DNA from 3 places in the Psychrobacillus sp. FSL K6-2843 genome. Region 2 is predicted to be linked to each of the others. Evidence: riboswitches for the same ligand, from Rfam matches in the RefSeq annotation. Region 2 holds a riboswitch; each other region holds the start of a gene.

Region 1 (4,808 bases), 1.5 Mb from region 2:
AGCGAAAGCAAATCCTCGCGTACCACCCTCTAGCTCTGCTATGGTTTTTTCTAATGCTTCTCTGGTTGGATTACCAGACCGACTATAATCAAAGGGGCCGAAGCTATCAAAACTTTCCTGATGGAAGGTAGAAGATAAATAGATTGGAACATTCACAGCACCGGTTCTTCTTTCATAATTACCTCGAGTTGAAGCAGTAATTAAACTAGTTTCAAGTTGTTGATGAATAGACTCCATTAAACAATAACCTCCTTCTCTAAAGCTACAAATACTTGCTTTAGGTCATTGATTAAATCTTCCGCTTCCTCAATACCAACAGAAAACCTTAATAAACTATTATCTACTCCCCGAGCAATCCGTTCAGATTCTGGTATATCTGCGTGTGTTTGAGTGGCAGGGTAAGTAATGAAGCTTTCCACACCACCAAGACTTTCAGCAAATATGATTAACTTTAGCTTTTCTAAAAAAGGACCTACCAGTTCGCTTCTTTGAAGACGGAAGGAGAGCATGCCACCCTTGCCTGCATAGAGAACATCTTTTATTAAATGCTGTTGCTCTAAAAATTTTACTAACTTCTTTGCGTTTGCTTCATGCTGTTTCATTCTTAGATGGAGAGTTTTTAACCCACGTATCAACAGCCATGAATCAAATGGTGAAAGGACTGCACCTGCTGCGTTATGGTTAGCCTGTAATTTCTCGCCCAATTTAATGCCTTTTGATACAACCAACCCAGCCAGTACATCATTGTGACCTCCGATATATTTAGTAGCACTATGTATGACAATGTCTGCGCCAAGTTCTATTGGCCTTTGTAAAAAAGGAGTTAGGAAGGTATTATCCACAATTAAAAGTAACTCATGCTTCTTAGCTAACTCCGCGTATAGCTGAATATCAATCTCTTGCATTAACGGATTAGTAGGTGTTTCAAGAAAGATTGCCTTCGTATTTTTGGTAATAAGAGATTCCACCTCTACGTAAGAGGTAAATTTACTATAAATAGTCCTAATATTATAGGAGTCAGAATATTGATTGAAAAGGCGATAAGTACCTCCATATAAGTCCTCTGGGGCAATCAATTCATTACCTGAACGGAAAAGGGAAAGGACCAATTGAATGGCTGCCATTCCCGAACTACAGGAAAATCCTGTATCGCCTTGCTCTAGCTTGGCTATTCCCTCCTCTAAAATAGCTCGTGTAGGGTTTTTAGTTCGAGTATAGTCATAGCCGGTAGATTGGCCAAGACCATGATGTTTATAGGCTGTGGATAAATAGATAGGAGGATTAACTGCTCCAGTTTTTGGATCACAATGATTACCTAATTGAACTAATTGTGTATTAATGTGAGTTTTGGACATTGTTATTCACCTCTTATTATTAATAGGTTCAACATTTCGAAAATAAATCACAAAGTAGACTCTAAGATAAAAAAATTCAGGATAAATATAGAATAGAAGCATTTTGCCAAATAAAAAGAGGGCTCTCTTCATAAGAAGAGAACCCCCAATATAGATTGAAGTCATTCTTCTTATCTTCAAGACAAAAATGTCTATTGGATTTAGCACCACACCTATAATGGCTGGTTGCTGAGACATCATAGGGCCAATCCCTCCGTCTCTCTTGATAAGAAATAAAAATATATAATTTTCAAAATTTAGCGATAAGTAAGTTTATCATGGGATGAATATAAATTCAAGAGTTATTTCACATTTGGAATTGCTACCCAGTGACCGGAGGAAACTTCCACAAGCTTAGATTGCTTCAATTGATATCTATCCTCTACATTTGATTCCTCCAAAAGCTTCCTTTTTTTCTTAGCTTCTACCTTAGGATCAGGAATAGGGATTGCTGCTAATAGGGATTTTGTATAAGGATGTTGTGGGTTAGAATAAAGCTCTTCACTTTCCGCAAGCTCCACAATTTTACCAGCATACATCACCGCTACCCGATCACTAATATGCTTAACCATAGATAGATCATGTGCGATGAAAAGGTAAGTTAGACCTAGTCTATGCTGTAAATCCTCTAGTAGTTCTACAATTTGTGCCTGTATAGAAACGTCTAAAGCTGATAGTGGTTCATCACAGACGATAAAGTCAGGCTCTACTGCCAGTGCTCGGGCAATGCCGATTCGTTGTCGTTGCCCACCTGAAAACTCATGTGGATAACGCATGGCATGGGAGGAATCCAACCCTACCATTTTTAGTAACTCTTCTACACGTTGTTTTCTTTCCTCTGCATTTTTGCTCAAACGATGAATATCTAATGCCTGGCCGATAATATCTAACACCTTTAAACGAGGATTTAAGGAAGAATACGGATCCTGAAAGATAATCTGCATATGTCGTCGCATCGTTTTTAATTCACTTTTACTCAAACGGTTGATGGCGATTCCCTGATAAAGCACATCTCCATCCGTAGGCTCATGTAACCGAAGAATGGACCGACCGGTAGTTGATTTTCCTGAGCCAGATTCTCCTACAAGTCCAAGGGTTTCTCCAGGTTTGATGAAGAAGCTGATATCATCCACGGCCTTCAGCACATTCCCTTTGCCTAATTGGAAATGCTGCTTTAAAGATTTGACCTCTAATAACGGCTTGCCATTTTCTAAACCAATGGAACGAAGCGGTGGTCTCTTGGGTTTCTTCCTTTCATCTAAACGAGGAAGTGCATTTAATAATTTTTTTGTATAGTCATGCTGAGGATTTTCAAATATCTTTTCAGTTGTCCCGGTTTCTACAATTTCGCCATTTTTCATAACTGCCACTCGATCGCACATACCTGCAACTACACCCAAATCATGAGTGATTAAAATAATGGAGGTGCCAAATCTTTGCTGCATATCCTTCATTAAATTCAAAATCTGAGCCTGAATGGTAACGTCTAGTGCAGTTGTCGGTTCATCTGCTATTAATAGCGTTGGCTTGCAGGCAAGTGCAATAGCGATCATAACTCTTTGGCGCATACCACCTGAAAATTCGTGAGGATACTGGTTGTAGCGCTCTTCGCTATTCTTAATGCCTACTAGCTTCAAGATTTCAACTGCTTGGTTCTTTGCCTTTTTTTTAGAAAGCTGCTGGTGCTTGATAAGACTTTCTGCAATCTGTGGGCCAATTCGAATGGTAGGGTTTAAAGATGTCATGGGATCCTGGAAAATCATACTGATGTCTCTTCCTCTAATACTCTCCATTTCCTTTTCAGTTTTTGTCTCAAGAGATTCTCCTAAAAATTCAATGGAGCCATTTTTCATGAAGGAGGGGGGAGAAGGCAGCAGGCGCATGATGGAGCGGGCAGTGACACTTTTTCCACTACCTGATTCTCCTACAATGCCAAGTGTTTCTCCTTTTCTTACTTCAAAGCTTACGCCTCGAACAGCCTCAAATTCATTGTCGTTTGTTAAAAAAGAAATCTGTAAATCTTTTACTTTTAAAATAGTTTCCATGAAAACCACCTATCTGATTAAAATCTTCAATTTATTATTTATGATTCATGCTCTTTCAGTAGAGAGCGTATATTTTAAGTAATATGAGCGGTTTCTACAAAAAAGAAGACTAAACACGCACAATTATGGCGCATTTAACCCTACGCTTAATAGAACCAAATTATTTGCGTTGACTTAATAGTAGTTCGAATCTATACTATACTATACCACTCGGATTTATACAATATAGGGAGGGGGTATTTGGTATGGGAAGAAAATCTTCTTCCAACGCACTAAGTTTGACCTATGGAAGACTACAACATCATTCTTTCTTTAGAATCTTATTATTTTTACTTGGCTTGCCAGTTCATATAATAACCTTTCTACTTTTTTACCTAAAAAAGCAGAAGGATCCTAGTTCTTCCTTAAATAGCGATCTAAAGTCTTCACTTGTGGCAAGGGGGATAAAAGAGGAACTATACGAGGAGTTTAAGGAGCAGTATGAACGAAAGCATGCCTTTTTTAATGAAAAAATTAATGAAGAAAAAATGACAGTAGAAATAAATAAACTCGTGGAAGATAGAGTAGAAAAGCTTGTATCCAATGAAATGAATGAAATACATGAGTTAAATGGTACAAAGCCACTCACTTATACAACATATTTTTTAGGTTTATTAGAGAATACTGCATTTCTAATTGTTTCGTTTATTCCTGGCTTACTGATGTATATTTTATTGGGTCTTTATAGTAATGCGTTTAGTAAATTTATTTTTGAAAGATTGATCATGAGTATCTTTGTTATAACAGGCGTTTCGGTTTTGGTGTTCACCATTTTATATTTATCGCCTTTTGATCCAGCTGCTAACCTTTTAGGAGAAAGTGCCACTAAGGAACAGATGGCTGCGTTCAATCAAATGCATGGGTTAGACCTGCCTTATCTCAATCAGCTATGGAATACAATAAAAGGAATTGCAACCTTTGATCTAGGAGCATCCTTTACAGGTAATGAGGATGTTGCAACAAGTATTGCCAATAAGTTCCCAGTTACATTAATGATTGCAATCTTCTCTTTATTAATGGCAGTAGTAATAGCAATTCCTGTAGGAATTATATCTGCAACTAGACAAAACTCCTTCTTAGATTATGCCTTTATGTTCATTGCTTTAATTGGATTGTCCATACCAAACTTTTGGCAAGGACTTATATTCATCTTGAACTTCTCTATTAAGCTACAATGGCTTCCTGCAACTTATAGTCCGCAAAACTGGTTATCAATTATTATGCCAGTGATTGTGCTTGGTACAGGACTTACTGCTTCAGTAGCTAGGATGACTCGTTCCTCCGTATTAGAAATTATAAATGAGGATTATATTATCACTGCAAAAGCAAA
Region 2 (4,808 bases):
AAAAGATGAGCGAACTAGAACATGAGCTTGCAGTAGCTGATTCTGAGATATTAGAAAAGCTCTTAAAACAGTATGGGGATATTCAGGAAAAATTCACTTTACAGGGTGGATACGGTATTGACTCGGAAATTGATAAAGTAATTCAAGGGTTACAGCTAAGTGGCTTTGTCAATCAGACTTTTTCAAGTTTAAGTGGGGGTGAGCAAACAAAAATAATGCTTGGACAGCTTCTTCTAACCAGACCACAGTTATTACTTTTGGATGAGCCGACCAATCATTTGGATTTGTATGCTATAGAGTGGCTGGAGGAATATTTGGTTAACTATTCAGGGACTGTAGTTTTAATTTCACACGACCGATATTTCCTAGATACGGTTGTCACTAATGTTGCCGATCTTGAGGACGGGATGTTAACACTTTATCATGGTAATTATTCTTCGTTTTTAATAGAGAAGGAAGAAAAGCTGACTCGTGAATTCCAGCAATATGAGGAACAACAAAAAAAGATAAAAAAAATGAGAGAAGCCATTAAGAGATTGAAAATTTGGGCTAATCAGGCTGTTCCTCCAAATGCAGGACTTCATCGACAAGCGAGAAATATGGAACGAGCTCTAGAACGTATGGAAAAGGTTCGAAAGCCTTTGATAGATCCTAAAAAAATGAACCTGACATTTGACGCAGCACCTAGAAGTGGAAAAGAAGTAGTAATAATGGAGAGCGTCTCCAAATGCTTTGGAGATAAAAAGATTTTAAATGACACAGATATGCATGTTTATTGGAAAGATCGACTTGCTATAGTAGGAAGAAATGGAACGGGTAAAACAACCATATTAAATATTCTCAGAGGGGAAGAAACAATTGATATAGGGGAAGCTCGATTTGGGAGTAATGTAAGACTTGGCTACCTATCTCAACATTTTGAGATAGGAGATCCAAAAGCTCGATTGATAGATATTTTCAGAGGTGAAGTGAACGTTAGTGAAGGAGAAGCGCGCCACATTTTAGCGAAGTTTATGTTCTACGGACCCGATGTTTTCAAAAGAGTTGCTGATTTAAGCGGTGGAGAAAGAATGCGTCTTCGTCTAGCACAGTTAATGCATCAAGACATCAATTGTTTAATATTAGATGAACCAACTAACCATCTGGACATTGATTCTTGTGAGGTGTTAGAAGAAGCACTCGATGATTTTAGTGGAACAATTATTGCTGTTTCCCATGATAGATATTTCTTAAATAAACTATTTTCAAGAACTGTTTGGCTAGAGAATGGCAAGCTTACAACTTATGAAGGCCCGTTTGAATGGGCAAGAGAAAAATGGGTTGAATTTAGCTCTAAACAAAATTCGGAGAAAGAAATAAAGGAGCAGCATCCCATAAAAAAATCACCAACCACTAAACAAGAAAATAAGGTTCCACTAGAGCACCAAATAAATGAGCTAGAGAAGATAATAAGTGACTTAGAAAATCAGATTAACTTAGAGGCAGACTGGTCAATCTATGAGTCATTAAGCTTGAAGAAATTGCACGCAGAAGAGCAGTTGGAACAATTAATGGAGAAGTGGTTAGAACTATGAGATTAATAGGCTATTCTTGAAAATGGGTTGATATAAATAAGAGACCATGCTAATATTATTTATTGACAAATAATTATAACAATTAAATATTCTTATCAAGAGAAGCGAAGGGATTAGGCCCGTTGAAGCTTCAGCAACCTCTGTTTTACAGAAAGGTGCTAACTCCTACAAGACATTATCTTGGAAGATAAGAGCTAAAGAGCAACTTTCTGCCCCTCTTTTCTTACATGGAAAGAGGGGCATTTTTGTTTGAAAAAAAGTATCTGGTTTTTGGTTGTCTAGCTCAGACTTTACCCACAAGGTTCAAGTAAAATCTGAATTGCTTTGTAATTGTATCTATGTTTTCACTGTACAAACGTTAGTTCTAGTGCTTTTCTATAAGGAGGAAATAAATTGCCTATTAATATTCCAAAACAATTACCGGCAACAAAATTATTAAAAGAAGAGAAAATCTTTGTAATGGATCAAGAAAGAGCATATACACAAGATATTCGTCCACTCAACATCGTTATTTTCAATCTTATGCCTGAAAAAGAAAAAACAGAGTTACAGCTACTAAGACTTTTAGGTAATACACCATTACAAGTAAATATAACATTTATGAATACAGCAACATACGAATCTAAAAATGCTAGTAAAACTCATCTAAATACATTTTATTCGACATTTGATGAAATTAAGGAAAAAAAGTATGATGGGATGATTATTACTGGTGCTCCAATTGAGCAACTTCCATTCGAAGAAGTAGATTACTGGAGAGAGATGAAGGAAATCATGGAATGGTCTAAATCGAATGTGACCTCAACGTTACATATTTGCTGGGGTGCCCAAGCAGCTCTTTATTACCATTATGGAATTGATAAATTTCCTCTTGATCAAAAGTGTTCAGGAGTGTTTAGGCACATTTTAATTGATCAGGTCGAGGATCTAGTAAGAGGATTTAATGACGAATTTAATGCCCCTGTATCGCGTTATACATCTGTTTCAAGAGAAGAAATTGAAAAGAATGAGCACCTAACCGTACTTGCCAATTCTGAGGAAGCTGGAGTCTTTCTTGTGAAATCGAATGACAACAAATATGTGATGGTGACTGGTCACTTAGAGTATGATGCAAATACTTTAGCAGAGGAATATAATAGAGATCTCAACAAAGGAATAGAGGTTCAGATGCCTAAATACTATTTCCCTAACAATGATCCTTCTAGTCAACCATTGAATACATGGAAGGCTCATACGCATCTATTATTTTCAAACTGGTTAAATTACTATGTATACCAAGCTACACCTTATGATTGGGAATAATATGTTTAATTGAACAGTCAGAAGGAAGTATTATTTGTCTTGTATATTAAACTCCTGTTTATTTAAACAGGAGTTTTTCCTATTTTTAGTTTTATTTATTCAGATATTAGGGAAAACAAAAGAGAAGAGACATTGTATTATGCAAAGAAACATATTTTTAAATGGAATTGATTTACACTTTATTGGAAGCGAGGTTAGGTCTATGAGTTTGACACCAAAACAAAGAATCGAGTTACATGGGTTTAATAATCTAACGAAAACACTAAGCTTTAATATGTATGATATCTGTTATACGAGAACCAAGGAAGAAAGGGAAAAATATATAGAATATATTGATGAGCAATATAACGCTGAACGCTTAACTAATATACTAACCAAAGTATCCGAAATTATAGAAGCGAATATATTAAATATTGCACAGCAGGATTACGAGCCGCAGGGTGCAAGTGTAACCATTTTAGTATCGGAAGGACCTGTCGATCAAACACCGATAGAATCATTTAAGCAATCTCCGGGGCCAATACCAGAAACTGTACTTGGTCACCTAGATAAAAGCCATATTACTGTTCATACTTATCCGGAATATCACCCGGATGAAGGAATCAGTACTTTTAGAGCAGATATAGATATTTCTACTTGCGGAGAAATTTCTCCATTAAAAGCACTAAATTATTTGATTCATTCCTTTGAAACTGACGTGATGGTCATGGATTATCGAGTGAGAGGGTTCACGAGAGATGTGAAAGGCCATAAATTATTCATAGATCACGATATTAATTCCATTCAAAATTATATCCCAGATGCTTTGCAGGAATTTTACCATATGATCGATGTTAACGTTTATCAGGAAAATATTTTTCATACTAAATGTAAGCTAAAGCAGTTTGACTTGAATAATTACCTATTTGGCTACAACGAAGATGAACTTTCAGAAGAAGAAAAAATATTGATAACGAAAAAGCTAAAAACAGAAATGGACGAAATCTTTTACGCAAAAAACATGACTCGATCAGATTAAATTGAAAAAAGCTCTGAGTAAATCACTCAGAGCTTTTCATTTGTGTGAAGAATGGACTTTATGACCGGATAGACCAAGTTTATGACCGGATAGAAAAATTTATGACCGGAAAGAAATTTTATAGCCGAATAAACCAGTTGTAAGACAATAGTCATAAAAAAGGTTGATTTATCATTTAATGTTCAGTGAACTACTTAGACGACTCTTACTTCATGAAATAATATGGCTGAAAATTAATATTCAGAAATATTCGAAACATTATAACCCTTTCTCCGTAAATGTTAGAAAGGGGATGAAAAGATGGACTTTTTAATAAACTTCATAATTATTACTTTGTTTATTAGCCCAATTATTGCACTCATTCACGAAGCTGGACACGCATTTTTTTTGAAAATATTTGGTGCGAAAGTAAGTGAGTTCTCTATAGGGAATGGTAATACACTTTTACAGATAAATAATTTTCTCATAAAAAAAGTTTACTTCTTTGGAGGAAGAGTTTTTTCAGAAAACCATGAGAAATTAAGTAAAAGCCAAAAAACATTTTATTACTTAGGGGGAGTTTTCTTTAACTTTATTTCTGCTATAGTACTTCACTTATTAACTGGTTATGAATTCCTAGTTTTTAGAAACTATTTGGATAGTTTTATTTTTGTATCGTATCTAACTGTTTTAATCAATCTAATTCCACTTAATACAATAATAGGTGCTACGGACGGTAAACAATTAATAGAACTATATAAGAATTAGTTAGAAGTTAATAGTAAAAACATATTGGAATAGACAGGATATTTCTGGAATGATAAACTTTAATGACCATACAATATTGGACGGCAAAGTGTAATGCTACCTTTATTTTGGATAAATTTTAATGGGAGTAGCTGCCAATAACATATACCTATTTTTAAATTTGTTTT
Region 3 (4,808 bases), 110 kb from region 2:
GTATAGTTTTTCAACCGATTCAAGCGTTAAGTCATTATAAGCCTTCGCTTTCTCAGCAGAAAAACGATTTTCTAAAAACTCGGTTATATCTGCTCCAGAAGAAAAGGAGGTTTCATCCACTCCTTTTAAAATAAGCAATTTAATAGAAGTATCCTTTTCTAACTCTTCTAAGATTTGACCCAGCTGTTTAAACATAGCGAGAGAAAATGAGTTTTTCTTTTCAGCTCTATTAAATACAAGTGTAGCAATAGGCCCATTACGTTCTATGTGCAATTGGTTTGTCATTAGAAATGCCTCCGTTTAATCTTTTTTTATCCTTGCAGCTAATCTGTTACCGATAGACTGAATACCTTGAACTAGAATGATCAATATAAGCACCGTGGCATACATGATATCTTCTTCATATCGTAAATGCCCAAAACGATATGCTAGGTCACCAAGTCCACCTGCACCGACCATACCTGCCATTGCCGTAGCTCCGATTAATCCCACTGTCGAAATAGTTAAGCCTAAAATAATTGAAGGACGTGCCTCACGCAGTAGCACATGCCAAATGATAGAAGGAGTTTTAATTCCCATCGCTGTATAAGCTTCAATGACACCATTCTGTACCTCTAAAAGTGCGGATTCCATCAATCGTGCAATATATGGAGCAGTATAAATTACTAATGGAACGATAACACCCTTAACACCGATCGTAGTTCCAACAATAAATTTAGTAAAAGGAAGGATAAAAAATAGTAGAATAATAAATGGAATAGAACGAATTATATTAATCAGAAGGTTACTAACTTGGTATATAACCGCATTTTGTAACGCTTGACCTGGTCTAGTTAGAACGATAAGTATTCCAAGTGGGATACCAATGATTATGGAAAAGAATAAAGATATGCCTACCATCTGAAATGTTTCAATTACAGATTCTCCGATGATTGGCAACCATTGATTAGTGAATTGTTCGAATCTACTCATGAGTGCACCTCCAAGCTCTCAGTTCCAACTCCTTGTTCTTCTAAGAAGCGAATAGCTGATTGTACTTGATTTTTTTCTCCTACTAAATGAATCACGATATTACCGACAATTCCGTTTTTCAATTCAATAATATTGGCCGTTAAGATATTTGGTTGTACATCAAACTTCTGACTAACCTCTGCTAATAATGGTTTTCCAGTACTTTCCCCAACGAAAGTCAAGCGAGTGACTGCACCCGTCACATGGAGCTGAGAAATAAGGGAAGGGGATAAGTTACGTTGACTAATTGTGTTTAAGAACTTTTTAGTTGTCGGATGACTAGGCTTCGTGAAAAGATTAATAGCTGTGTTCTCTTCTACAACTTCTCCGTTTTCCATCACATACACATGATCACAAATCTTTTGAATAACATTCATTTCATGAGTTATTAAAAGAATAGTTATACCTAACTCCTTATTGATCTTTAATAAGAGCTCTAATATTGAGTCAGTCGTTTCTGGATCCAGAGCACTTGTTGCTTCATCACTTAATAATACTTCTGGTTCCTGGGAGAGAGCTCTTGCAATAGCTACACGTTGCTTTTGGCCGCCAGAAAGCTGGTTTGGATAGCTTTTATGCTTATCGGTTAAGCCTACTATTTCTAAATATTTTTCCACTCTTTTTTTAACTTCGTTCTTGTCGTAGCCAAGCAGCTTTAAAGGTATAGCGATATTGTCGTAAACAGTGGCAGTTTTTAAAAGGTTAAATCCTTGAAAAATCATGCCTATTTTGTTTCTGACTTTTCGAAGTTGAGGAAGGGGAAGGGGGGTTATTTCTTCGCCATTAATGTATACTTTGCCTTTTGTTGGCTTTTCGAGCAGGTTAACACATCTGATAAGTGTGCTTTTCCCTGCTCCGCTATAGCCGATAACTCCGTGAATTTCACCTTTTCTTACATGAAGACTTACGTTACTGACAGCCTTTACTGTGTTGCTTTTGCTGATGAATTCCTTTGTAATATTCTCTAAAACTATCATGTTAAATCTTCCTTTCTAAAGAAAACGTTACCGGTTGCGGCAACGTTTTTGTTATTTCTACTCATCCCAGCTTGCTAACACAGAACCTTGAAACTCTTCTTCGATAAATGTTCTGACTTCCTCTGATTGATAAGCTTTTACAAACTTTTGAACGGTTGGATCATCTTCGTTTTCCGCGCGGACAACGATATAGTTCACATATGGAGAGTTAGATGACTCTAAAAGAATTGAGTCTTCCTTCGGGTTAATGCCAGCAGCCAAAGCAAAATTTGTATTGATTGCTGCAGCATCTACCTCGCTAAGCTGTTTCGGTATTTGAGCAGCCTCTAATTCGATAAATTCAATATTCTTAGGGTTTTCTTCGATATCATAAATAGAAGCATTTTCTTTTTTATCTTCTTTAATTTTAATAAAGCCATTTTCCTCTAGTATATATAATGCGCGTGAACCGTTAGTTGGGTCGTTTGGTAATCCAAATGTGGCACCTTCTGGTAAATCTTCGAACGATTTAAATTTTTCAGAGTAAATACCCATTGGGTTTAAAATAGTTTTACCAACTGGTACTAGCTCAGTACCATGGTCTTCGTTGAAAGCATCAAGAAAAGGCTCATGTTGATAGCTATTTGCGTCTAGGTTACCTTCAGAAAGTGCTGTGTTTGGAAGTATGTAATCAGAAAAAGCTTTAATTTCTATTTCTAGTCCATCTTTTGCTGCAACTTCTGCTGCAACCTCAGCTATTTGTTCGTGAGGACCAGCAGTTACACCTATGACTAATTTATTTTCATCTAAGGCTTTGTCACCTTTAGATTCATCACCACAAGCCGCAAGCAACCCCGTTAATAGAACTCCTGATAATACTAAACCAACCTTTTTCATTAAAATTCCTCCTTAATAATTATTAAAGAATTCGAATAAATATAAAAGCCTCTCTTTCAAAAAGAAAGAGAGGCACACAAAAATGCATTGTCCTCTCTTATCTTCCAAAACAAAAATGTTTTGCAGGATTTAGCACCTTTCTATACTTTTGGTATAGATGGTTGCCGAGCTTCAACGGGCCAGTCCCTCAGCTACTCTTGATAAGAGATAATAAGCTATTAAGTTTTTCGTTTATTCTATAAATGAAAATTTACTATACTAAACTAACAAAGTCAAGAGCTATTTTTTAATAGTAAAATTTTTTAGAAAAGATTAAAATTATAAGATAATAAATAATTATGCAATTGGAGGAATCGACATGACAATAAGAGCAAATTTTGCAGTAGGTGATTTTGAGAGAATAGTTGGTGCTAGATTAAAATATGGAACAGATTTGATAGAAGGGATAGAAGCAATATGTGAAGCCAATCAAATTACTTCTGCCACTGTCGTTAGCTGCTTTGGAAGCTTTCAAAAATGTGGCTTTGTCTATTTAATTCCAGCTGATTCCTCGAAAATAGGTGTAGCCTATAATGAAATGATCGTAAAAGAAGGACCTATAGAATTTTTACATGGTACAGGAGTTATATGTCAGCAAGAAGGAAAATATGCCACACATTTTCACGGATCAATGTGTGATCAATATGGTGCTGTTTTTGGAGGTCACTTCATCAAAGGTGAGAATCCTGTAATTACGGTTGACCTAGTCTTAGCCGAAGTAAAAGGGATGGAATTCCATCGGAAACATGATGAAGAGACTGGTGCAATTCAGTTTTATCCGATTGAGCAAGGGAGCAAGTTCCCCAGGACAATAGAGGAATAGAAAGTGTAGTAGGTTAACATATAAAAGAATTCAAATAAACAATAGAATATGACATAAAAAAAGACTACTTTTGTAGTCTTTTTTTATTTTGTTGGCTATTTCACTTAAACACACTAATTAATATTGTGATGAGAAAATAAACTAAAATACCAAGTATAAATAGTCCTATAAATTTTTTCATGTAAGATACCTCCAGAGGATTAAGCTTGTTTTTTATTGAACGGTCATAAAAAAAATTATCCGGTCATAAAACGTTGCTATCCGGTCATAAAAATTTTTATCCGGTCATAAAATCGCGCTATCCGGTCATAAAAATTTTTATGCGGTTATAAAGACAATTTATCAATTATTTTCATAGAAATTAGTGTCTTTTAACTTCACTTAAACATCTTTTAGATGATAACAGTAACTAATTCTTAAAAAAGTTCTAGCTTTTCTATACGGTCAACAGCCTCAATCAGGCGATCCTCATCAACTAAAAGTCCGATGCGTACATAACCTTCCCCGTGTTTACCAAATCCATTGCCAGCAGCGACAGCAACATCTGCTTTTTCTAGAAGTATGTCAGCAAATTGTTCACTAGTATAGCCATTTGGTACAGGAAGCCATGCAAAGAATGAGCCTTCAGGAGCTTTCACATTCCAACCAATTTTGCGACAAGCCTCTATGAAAGTATTTCTTCTTTTTTCATAGAGTGCCACTAATTCTTCCACACATTCCTGAGACCCATTTAGTGCTTCTGCTGCTGCAGATTGAATAGCAGGAAAGAGGCTGACAAAAAGATGGTCTTGTATAATATTGATAGCCTCAATCATTTTAGAATTACCTAAGGCAAACCCTACGCGCCAGCCTGCCATATTATAGGTTTTGGATAGCGTATACATTTCAATTCCGACTTCTTTAGCACCTTTTGCTTGTAAGAAACTAATAGGTTTTTTCCCATCAAAGCCGATGCCTCCGTAAGCAAAATCATGGACAATGGCTATATCATTTTCCTTTGCTAACTCAACAGTTTCTTGGAAAAACTCTAAAGTAGCAGAGGCTCCCGTAGGATTATTAGGATAATTCAAATACATTAGTCT

Evidence for each region. A riboswitch is a leader RNA that binds a small molecule or an ion and turns the genes downstream of it on or off. The one in region 2 is predicted to bind S-adenosylmethionine.
Region 1: linked by a shared signal. The riboswitch ahead of MKY94_RS02485 (methionine biosynthesis PLP-dependent protein) and the one ahead of metA (homoserine O-succinyltransferase) in region 2 are both predicted to bind S-adenosylmethionine.
Region 3: linked by a shared signal. The riboswitch ahead of MKY94_RS09345 (MetQ/NlpA family ABC transporter substrate-binding protein) and the one ahead of metA (homoserine O-succinyltransferase) in region 2 are both predicted to bind S-adenosylmethionine.

The regions. Positions count from the first base shown of each region.
Region 1 covers NZ_CP152021.1:502,802-507,609, forward strand. The annotation lists gene MKY94_RS02480 (aminotransferase class I/II-fold pyridoxal phosphate-dependent enzyme) at 1-237, opposite strand, end outside; gene MKY94_RS02485 (methionine biosynthesis PLP-dependent protein) at 237-1,355, opposite strand; SAM riboswitch class I at 1,523-1,627, opposite strand; gene MKY94_RS02490 (ABC transporter ATP-binding protein) at 1,697-3,439, opposite strand; gene MKY94_RS02495 (ABC transporter permease subunit) at 3,685-4,808, shown strand, end outside.
Region 2 covers NZ_CP152021.1:1,978,755-1,983,562, forward strand. The annotation lists gene abc-f (ABC-F type ribosomal protection protein) at 1-1,574, shown strand, start outside; SAM riboswitch class I at 1,664-1,768, shown strand; gene metA (homoserine O-succinyltransferase) at 1,968-2,876, shown strand; gene speD (adenosylmethionine decarboxylase) at 3,079-3,894, shown strand; gene MKY94_RS09940 (site-2 protease family protein) at 4,195-4,641, shown strand.
Region 3 covers NZ_CP152021.1:1,870,236-1,875,043, forward strand. The annotation lists gene MKY94_RS09330 (enoyl-CoA hydratase-related protein) at 1-285, opposite strand, end outside; gene MKY94_RS09335 (methionine ABC transporter permease) at 301-972, opposite strand; gene MKY94_RS09340 (ATP-binding cassette domain-containing protein) at 969-1,988, opposite strand; gene MKY94_RS09345 (MetQ/NlpA family ABC transporter substrate-binding protein) at 2,046-2,864, opposite strand; SAM riboswitch class I at 2,959-3,071, opposite strand; gene MKY94_RS09350 (PPC domain-containing DNA-binding protein) at 3,223-3,726, shown strand; gene MKY94_RS09355 (pyridoxal phosphate-dependent aminotransferase) at 4,143-4,808, opposite strand, start outside.